2 regions of the Paeniglutamicibacter sp. ZC-3 genome follow, and region 2 is predicted to be linked to the other one. Evidence: riboswitches for the same ligand, from Rfam matches in the RefSeq annotation. Region 2 holds a riboswitch; the other holds the start of a gene.
The links. Region 2 has a riboswitch for thiamine pyrophosphate ahead of thiC (phosphomethylpyrimidine synthase ThiC). Riboswitches for the same ligand answer to the same signal wherever they lie in the genome.
Positions count from the first base shown of each region.

Region 1 (4,832 bases), on a different contig from region 2:
GTCCGCGGAGTCGGGCATCGGCAAGACGCTGGTCTCCTCCTCGATGATCGACCGGGTTGCCGCCTCACTGGCCCGCACCCTGGTCGAGGTCCCGGTGGGCTTCAAGTGGTTCGTGCCGGGGCTGCTGGACGGTTCCGGGGCGTTCGGCGGCGAGGAATCCGCGGGCGCATCCTTCCTGCGCCGCGACGGACGCACCTGGACCACCGACAAGGACGGAATCCTGATGGCGCTGCTGGCCAGCGAGATCACCGCCGTCACCGGCTCTTCCCCCTCGAAGCACTATGCCGCGCTGGCAGCCGAGCACGGCTCCCCGAGCTATGCGCGCATCGACGCCCCGGCCGACAGGGAGCAGCGGGCGCGGCTGGGGAACCTCGCGGCCACCGACGTGGCCGCCGAGATGCTGGCGGGAGAGGAGATCACCGCACGGCTGACCGAGGCGCCGGGCAACGGGGCGAAGATCGGCGGGCTGAAGGTCACCACGCAGAACGCCTGGTTTGCCGCGCGCCCCTCGGGCACCGAGGACAAGTACAAGATCTACGCCGAGTCGTTCCTGGGCGACGAGCACCTGGCCCGGGTGCAGGCCGAGGCGAAGGACATTGTCTCCGCGGTGCTCGGATAGAGGGGGCCGCAGGTTCCGTTGTGTTCCCGGTGCGTTGCCACCCGGAAAGCACCACGGCGTGGCACGGATGGAGGTCTGCGAGCCGCCCCCTGCGGGAGGGCCCCGCGGGCCTACATGGTTGACTGCGGCATTCCGGACGTTCTGCCAAAAAGCGGCTTCCACAGGGGAATATGCGGATTGCGGAATGCTTACATGAGTCTGTCGATGAGCTTGGATTTCGCCCACGTGTACGGCGGGTAGAGCGCCTTGAGCGTGTCCACTACTGTCGTCTTGCCCATCACCGCGCGCATCTGCGATAGCCGCTCGAACCCATGCCGCCCGTGGTATGCACCCATGCCGGATGCGCCAACGCCGCCAAAGGGAAGACCCGGGACGAAGAGGTGCACATTGGGCGCATTGTGCACGATGGCCCCCGCCCGCACCTGGTCCCCGAAGGCCGACTGCAGCCGCGGGTTCTCGCTGAAGAGGTAGGCGACCAGCGGGTTTGGGCGTGCGTTGATGAAGCGCACGGCCGCATCGAAGCTTTCCACCGCGATGATCGGCAGTATCGGGCCAAAGATCTCCTCGCGCATCAGCGGCGAGTCCGGATCCACGTTGGCCATCACGGTGGGCTCGATCTTCAGGGTGTCGGCATCGTACCCGCCCCCGATGAGGATCTCGCCGTGGTCCAGGTAGGAAACCAACCTGTCGAAGTGGGCGGTGTTCACGATGCGGCCGTAGTCGCGGCTGGACAGCGGATTCTTCCCGTAGAACCCGGTGATCGCCTTTGCCAGCTGTTTTTCCAGGTCCCGGGCGGCATCGCCGACCGCCAGCACGTAGTCGGGCGCCACGCAGGTCTGCCCGGAATTCATGAACTTCCCGAAGGCAAGCCTGCGCGCCACCGTGGCGGAGGATCCGTCCATCACCAGGGCCGGGGACTTTCCGCCCAGCTCAAGTGTCACGGGTGTCAGGTGCTCTGCGGCGGCGCGGGCCACGATCTTGCCAACCCGCTCACCGCCGGTGAAAAAGATGTGGTCAAAGTGCTGTTCCAGCAAGTGTTTGCTGGTGGATGCGCCGCCTTGGACGACGGCGCAGGCCCGGTGGTCGAGGAACTTCGGGATCAGCCTGCCCAGCACCGCGGAGGTCGCCGGTGCCAGCTCCGAGGGCTTGAGCACCGTGACGTTGCCCGCCGCGATGGAGGCAACCAGCGGGGCGAGGATCAACTGCAGCGGATAATTCCAGGCGCCGATCACCAGCACCACCCCCAGGGGTTGCGGCTCGATCTTGGCTGCCGCCGGATGCAGTGCCAACGGGATCTTCACCGCCTTGGACTCCATCCACTCGGAGAGGTGAAGCTGCGCGTGGTCGATTTCCGCGCGCACCATGTCGATTTCCGTCAGCTTCGCCTCGACGGTGCCCTTGCCCAGGTCGTCGGCCAGCGCATCGGTGAAATCCTGCTCGTGGGCATCCAGCATCCGTTCGAGCGCCTTGAGCTGCGAGGCCCGGAAGCGGCGCGGGTGGGCCAGCCCGGTGGCGACCACGTCGTGCATGGAGGCGACGATCTCCACGATGTTTTCCGGGAGTTCGGGCACCACCTCGGGAAGCTCGAGCTCGTTCAGCGCCGTCGACTCGCGAGACGCAGCTGATTTGTGTGGAGTGTCGGATGTGCCCATGTCCCGAGCCTACGACCAGCGCGGCATCTCCAACAGGCCGCCGCGCCCTGGTTGCGGGGTGGCGCCTCGCGCAGGAAGGACGCGGACTCGGCTTTCCCGCCCCGTGGCCCGGTGGGATAGGCTCACGCATAGTGACACGGGGTGTCGGCGCGCACGCGACCGGCTGAGATGAAACCCGTAGAACCTGATCTAGTTCGTACTAGCGGAGGGATGTTGCTCATGGAATCCATGGCGCCTTCAAGACTTGTAACACCCGGCGAGCTCGCCGGTGCCCTGGGCGCGCTGCGCGCCTCCTCGCCCCTGGTCCAGTGCCTGACCAACACCGTGGTCACCAACTTCACCGCCAACGTGCTGCTGGCCGTCGGCGGGTCCCCGGCCATGGTGGACGTCCCCGGGGAGGCCGGCGACTTTGCCGCGGTGGCGGCATCCCTGCTGGTGAACCTGGGCACCCCGAACACCGAGCAGGCGGCCGCCATGCGCGAGGCCGTTACCGGCGCCGGCGCCGCCTCGACGCCCTGGGTGCTGGACCCCGTGGCGATCGGGTCGCTGCGCGTGCGCACCTCGCTCGCCCGCGAACTTGCCGCCGCCGGACCGAGCGTGATCCGCGGGAACGCCTCGGAGATCCTGGCGCTGGCCGGCGTCTCGGGGGGCGGGCGCGGGGTCGAGTCCACCGATTCGGTTGCCGCCGCGGCCGACGCCGCCAGGGAGCTGGCCAGGAGCAGCGGAGCTGTCGTGGCTGTCTCCGGGGAGGCTGACCTCGTCACCGACGGGGTGCGCATCGTGTACGTGCACGGCGGCAGCGAGCTGCTGACCCGCATCACCGGCGGCGGGTGCGCGCTGGGCGCGGTCTGCGCCGCCTTCCTGTCCACCGGCCCCGACCCGCTGGTGGCCACGGTGGCCGCGCACGCCTTCTACTCCGCCGCCGCCGAACGCGCCGCAGAGCACGCGGCGGGACCCGGCACCTTCGCCCCGCTCTTCCTGGACGCGCTGGCAGCCATCTCCCCCGCCGAGCTGCGCGCCGCGGCGGTGCTCTCATGAGCGGCTACGGCGTGTACCTGGTCGCGGACTCGGCCTCCACCGCCGGACGTCCGCTGGTCGACATTGTGAAGGCCGCGGTCGACGGAGGCATCACGACGGTGCAGCTGCGCTGCAAGGACATGCCGGCCGGAGAATTCGTGGACCTCGTCATGGAATGCGCCCACCACACCGCCGGGCGTGCGGCACTGCTGGTCAACGACCGCGTCGACGTGTTCCTGGCCGCCCGCACCTCCGGCGCCGACGTGCAGGGGGTTCACATCGGCCAATCCGACCTGCCGGCAAACCTGGTGCGCGAACTCATCGGCCCCGGCTCCGTGCTGGGACTCTCCGCGGCCGGCGATGGCGAGATCCGCACCGCGAACCAACTCAACGCGTTTGCCCCGGGGACCATCGACTACCTGGGGGTCGGCGCCGTGCACGCCACCCCCACCAAGAAGGACCACCCCGAGCCGCTGGGCCACGCGGGCCTGGCCCGCGCCGTTGGACTTAGCGACCTCCCGGTCATCGCCATCGGCGGCATCGACGCCGCGGATGTTGCCCCGCTGGCCCGCGCCGGGGCCTCCGGCGTGGCGGTGGTCCGCGCCATTTGCGCCGCCGATGACCCGCGCGAAGCATCCAGGAACCTACGCACCCTCTGGGAGGGCAGCAAGCCATGAGCACCCCGAACACCGTGAAGAACATCCTGTCCATCGCCGGCTCCGACCCCTCCGGCGGCGCCGGGATCCAGGCAGACCTGAAATCCATCGCCGCCGCCGGCGGCTACGGAATGGCTGCCATCAGCGCGCTGACCGCGCAGAACACCCGCGGCGTCAGTGCCGTGCACGTGCCGCCGGCCGGCTTCCTGCTGGCGCAGCTGCGCGCGGTTTCCGAGGACATCGCCATCGACGCGATCAAGATCGGGATGCTCGCCAACGCGGCGGTCATCGACGAGCTCGGCGGCTGGCTGGCCGGGATCCGGACCGCCGCGGGCTCCGATGCCCCGGCGGTGGTGCTGGACCCGGTCATGGTCGCCACCAGCGGGGATTCGCTGCTGGATGCAGAGGCAACCAACGCGCTGCGGCGCCTCTTTGCCCACGTCGACGTGATCACCCCCAACATCCCGGAACTTGCCGTGCTGGGGCGCGGCCCCGTGGCCGGGAACTGGGAGCAGGCGGTGGCCCAGGCGCGCTCCGTTGCCGCCGAGTACCAGGTCCTGGTGCTGGCCAAGGGCGGACACCTGGAAGGCGAAACCTGCCGGGACGCCCTCATCTCTCCCGACGGCGTGCTCTTCGAGGTCGCCTCGCCGCGGCTGGCCACCCCCAACACCCACGGCACCGGCTGCTCGCTCTCCTCCGCCCTGGCGACCTTCTACGCCCGCGGCGGCGACTGGGCCCAGGCGCTGCGCCAGGCCAAGGCCTGGCTGTCGGAGGCGATTGCCCGGGCGGACGAGCTGGCGGTCGGCGGCGGGCACGGCCCGGTGAACCACCTGGCAGCACTCTGGGACGGGGTGCGCCCGGCACCGGCCCGGGACCCGCTGGCGCACT
Region 1 covers NZ_JAOYTG010000017.1:30,987-35,818, forward strand. Annotated here, with positions in the region: gene pgm (phosphoglucomutase (alpha-D-glucose-1,6-bisphosphate-dependent)) at 1-619, shown strand, start outside; gene OIU93_RS15700 (aldehyde dehydrogenase family protein) at 808-2,271, opposite strand; TPP riboswitch at 2,399-2,499, shown strand; gene thiM (hydroxyethylthiazole kinase) at 2,491-3,309, shown strand; gene thiE (thiamine phosphate synthase) at 3,306-3,965, shown strand; gene thiD (bifunctional hydroxymethylpyrimidine kinase/phosphomethylpyrimidine kinase) at 3,962-4,832, shown strand, end outside.
Region 1: another riboswitch for thiamine pyrophosphate. It lies ahead of thiM (hydroxyethylthiazole kinase); the one in region 2 lies ahead of thiC (phosphomethylpyrimidine synthase ThiC).

Region 2 (4,832 bases):
CGAATCCTCCGATACCGAGCGATGGTCCCCCATGACCCAGAGACGACCCTCTGGTACGTGGACATCGAATTCCACGTCACTCGGTGTGTCCCCTCCATGGACATAGGGCTCGTCCACCGGGACACCGTTGATGCTCAGGCGCCCATCCGGGCCGCAGCAGCTGACGGTGTCGCCACCGACTCCGATGACGCGCTTTACGTAGACCGAATCACCTCCGGCCAGGCGCAGTGCCCAGGCCAGTGAATCCAGGGCAGTGGGAAGCTGGTAGGGCAGGAACGAGCCGCGGCCGTCGAAGATGACCACATCTCCGCGTTGGATCTCGGCGTCCTTGTAGGCGAGCCGGTTCACCAGCAAGCCCTCACCCGGGTTCAATGTGGATTCCATGGAAGTGGATCCAATGTAGAAGAAGTCAACGACGGTGGCGCGAACGCCAAGGGTGATCACCGCCGCCGCAGCAAGCGCGCCTACGGCAAAGCGCCAGCCCCTCGAAGGGGACCGGCGCTTTGTCGAAGCGGAAAAACGTTCCGATTCAGTAGATTGATCCACGATGGATCCCCATCCTCGCCATCCGAAGGATGGCTTGGATAGAGGTTCTCGCTTTTCTGGCTACTTGGCAGACCGGAAGTCGCGCTTTTCGCGGATCTTCGCAGCCTTGCCGTGGCGATCGCGCATGTAGAACAGCTTCGCGCGGCGAACGTCGCCACGGGTTACCAGTTCGACCTTATCCAGAACCGGGGAGTGTACCGGGAAGGTACGCTCTACGCCGACGCCGAAGGAGACCTTGCGAACGGTGAAGGTTTCGCGAACGCCGTCGCCTTGGCGACCAAGGACGAAGCCCTGGAATACCTGGACACGGGAGTTCTTGCCTTCGATGATGTTGACGTGAACCTTGACGGTGTCACCGGCGCGGAAGTCCGGGACATCGCTGCGCAGCGAGGCTGCGTCGACAGAGTCGAGAATACGCATGAATGCATCTCCTAGGCAGACGCCGCAGGTCATCTACCTTAGACACGGACCGTAATTGTCCCTCATGAAGCGCGAAGGCGTCGAGGGAAAGATGTGGCGGTCCGGAGCTTGGTACCGCGATCCGTTTGCGGATCGGCGGTAGGTCGGACTGTTGATTCGTTCCCCCTGCGGCAGGAGCAGAACCCAGTAGACCCAAGAATCCATTTTGCCACACTCCGGGGCAAGCTGCGAAGTTCCTTCCTTACAGCCAGGTCCGTCAAAGCTCGATTGGCCTCGGGTCTCCGCCTTGAACGCCGGCACCATGGCCGAATTGTGCCCATCAAATCGGTGCGTTCGTTCAGATTCCACTGCAAATATTGCCGCTGACCGCGCAGAAGGCCGGATATGCCACCCGGGTTGGCCCCGACGGGGTAATCGCCGGCACTTGGGAACCAGAAGCGCGGAGGCCCGGTAAAGGAGCAGGGCCCACCGCGCCGGTGCGCAAGGTCACACTCGATGCCGGATTGAATGTTGTGATAGTTTCACTTACGACCACACGGGTGCCCTTGCAGGGGCTGAGATCGAGCTGAAGCAGCAAGAGACCGTTGAACCTGTCCGGGTAATGCCGGCGAAGGAAGTGAGTACTCCTTGAGCAACACCATTTCAATGCACAGCCCTGTCCAAAACGCCTCGGAAGCAGCCGAGATCCAGTCCCTGAAGTCCCATTCCCTGGCTTATCTCGAGGACGCAGAATCGGGGATCCGGGTCCCGGTCACCGAAATCGCCTTGGAGCCGTCCCCCGGCGGCACGACCAACGCCCCGTTGCGGGTGTATCGCACCGCCGGTCCCGGCAGTGACCCGGTCGTGGGCTTGCCGCCCTTCCGCGGCGAGTGGATCGCGGATCGATCGGACACCGAGGCCTATGGCGGTCGGGAGCGGAACCTGCTCGATGACGGCAAGTCTGCATTGCGCCGCGGAGCGGCATCGGCCGAATGGAAGGGCGCGCGGCACCAGCCGCGGCGCGCGGTGCCCGGAAAACGCGTGACCCAAATGCACTACGCCCGCCGGGGAATCATCACCCCCGAAATGCGCTTTGTGGCGTTGCGCGAGAACTGCGACGTGGAACTGGTGCGCAGCGAGGTCGCTGCGGGCAGGGCCATCATCCCGTCAAACATCAACCACCCCGAGTCCGAGCCAATGATCATCGGCAAGGCGTTCCTGGTGAAGATCAATGCCAATATCGGCAACTCGGCGGTCACCAGCTCCATCGCCGAGGAGGTGGACAAGCTCCAGTGGGCCACGCAGTGGGGCGCCGACACCGTGATGGACCTGTCCACCGGCGATGACATCCACACCACCCGCGAATGGCTGATCCGCAACGCCCCGGTTCCCATCGGCACCGTGCCGATCTACCAGGCACTGGAAAAGGTCAACGGCGAGGCCAACGCACTGACCTGGGAAATCTACCGCGACACCGTGATCGAGCAGTGCGAACAGGGCGTTGACTACATGACCGTCCACGCCGGCGTGCTGTTGCGCTACGTGCCGCTGTCGGCCAACCGCGTGACCGGCATCGTCTCGCGCGGCGGGGCCATCATGGCCGGCTGGTGCCTGGCGCACCACCAGGAGAATTTCCTCTACACCCACTTCGATGAACTCTGTGAGATCTTCGCGAAGTACGACGTGGCGTTCTCCCTGGGTGACGGTCTGCGCCCGGGGTCCATCGCCGATGCCAACGACGCAGCCCAGTTCGCCGAGCTGGACACCCTGGCCGAGCTGACCAAGCGCGCGTGGAAGTACGACGTGCAGGTCATGGTGGAGGGTCCCGGGCACATCCCCTTCCACCTGGTGCGGGAGAACGTAGAACGCCAACAGGAGTTGTGCGACGGAGCACCGTTTTACACGCTCGGCCCGCTGGTCACCGACATCGCGCCCGGCTACGACCACATCACCAGCGCCATCGGCGCCACGGAGATCGCCCGCTACGGCACCGCGATGCTCTGCTACGTCACGCCCAAGGAGCACCTGGGGCTGCCGAACAAGGACGACGTGAAGACAGGGGTGATCACCTACAAGATCGCGGCCCACGCCGCGGACCTGGCCAAGGGGCACCCCGGTGCCTCCGAGCGGGACGACGCGCTGTCCAAGGCCAGGTTCGAGTTCCGCTGGCGCGACCAGTTCGCCCTGTCGCTTGACCCGGTCACGGCCGAGTCCTTCCACGACGAGACGCTGCCGGCCGAACCGGCCAAGACCGCGCATTTCTGTTCCATGTGCGGGCCGAAGTTCTGCTCCATGCGCATCAGCCAGGACATCCGTGACGAATACGGCTCGGCCGACTCGCAGACCGCCATCGCGGAAATGGTCAGGGGAATGCGCGAAAAGAGCGAGGAATTCCTGGCGGCCGGAGGCAAGGTGTACCTGCCGGAGCTGGAGGTTCCGTCCAAGGCCTAGCGTCCCTGAACACGAGGAAGCCCGCGCGGGCACCCTCGTTTGACGGAAACGTTTCCCCGGGCTCCACAGACGTGGAGCCCGGGGACGACGCATCGATGTCGGGACGTCGGCCGGTTCCAAGGACATTTCGACCCGGGGAATGCCCCGCACCCCTGTCCACGCAGACCTCTGCCGCTGACATTTTCCGGCCAGCGGCTTCGACGCCATGCCTCACGGCCCCTTTTCCTCCGGGAATAGGATGGGGCCGTGAGCAACCGGCATTCATCTCGCGTCCTGATGGCGTGTTCACTCGTGGCAGCGCTAGTTGGCTTGAGTGCCTGCAGCATTCCGCCTGCGGTCGTTCAGGATTCTTCTGCGCCTGTACGGGCAACTTCTTCCGAGGGCGAGACCGAAGACAAGGGAGCTCCGGGAGAATCCCTGCTCGCGGCGGCGGTGGCCAATGACGCCGCGCAGGTACGAAGACTGCTCGATGCCGGGGTTTCGGCCAACTACCGCGGCACCGATGGCCGGCCGGTGCTGGTTTCAGCGACTCGCGCCAATTCCGTGGATGCGGTCCGAGAACTTATTCTGCATGGGGCCGACGTGAACGCCCAGGATTCGATCTCGGATTCGGCATTCCTCTATGCCGGGGCGGAGGGCCTCAACGACATCCTGGAGCTGACGCTGGAAAACGGAGCGGAGATCGGCAGCACCAACCGCTATGGCGGCACTGCGCTCATTCCCGCCTGCGAACACGCCCATGTTGAATCCGTAAGACTGCTCCTGGAGGCCAAAGTCGACGTTGACCATGTGAATGATCTTGGCTGGACGTGCCTTCTGGAGGCAGTCATCTTGGGCACTGGAGGACCCGCCCACCAAGAGGTGGTGCGCCTGCTCGTCGACGCCGGCGCGGATACAACCATTCCGGATTCCCATGGCACCACGGCGCTCGAGCATGCCCGCCAACTACAGCAAAGCGCGGTGGTCCGGCTCTTGGAAAATGCCGGGCCACCGCGCTAATGGACGCTAATCCGCGTGAGGCTTAGTCGAGTTCGTCCTTGGGAATGATCTTTCCCTCGGAAACGGCAAAGCCGCTGTGCCACAGGGTGTCGCGGTCGTGCCGGTTCAGCGTGGAGGGATCCAGCTGCACGATCAAGTCGGGGCGGCGGAACGCTGTGCGCTCAAGTTGCTTGTTGCGGCGGAAGCGGGCGATCTTTCCGTGGTTGCCGGAGAGCAACACCTCGGGGACCTCCCGGCCCTCCCAGGATCCGGGCTTGGTGTACACGGGGTACTCCAGCAATCCGTCGGAGTGCGACTCCTCGACCAGCGACTCCGGGTTGCCAATGACGCCGGGAATCAGCCGGCCAATGGCCTCGACCATGGCCAGGACCGCCACCTCTCCCCCGTTGAGCACATAGTCCCCGATCGAAACCGGGCGGACGTCGAATGCCTCGGCG
Region 2 covers NZ_JAOYTG010000006.1:62,189-67,020, forward strand. Annotated here, with positions in the region: gene lepB (signal peptidase I) at 1-546, opposite strand, end outside; gene rplS (50S ribosomal protein L19) at 607-966, opposite strand; TPP riboswitch at 1,492-1,599, shown strand; gene thiC (phosphomethylpyrimidine synthase ThiC) at 1,612-3,396, shown strand; gene OIU93_RS08755 (ankyrin repeat domain-containing protein) at 3,643-4,395, shown strand; gene trmD (tRNA (guanosine(37)-N1)-methyltransferase TrmD) at 4,418-4,832, opposite strand, start outside.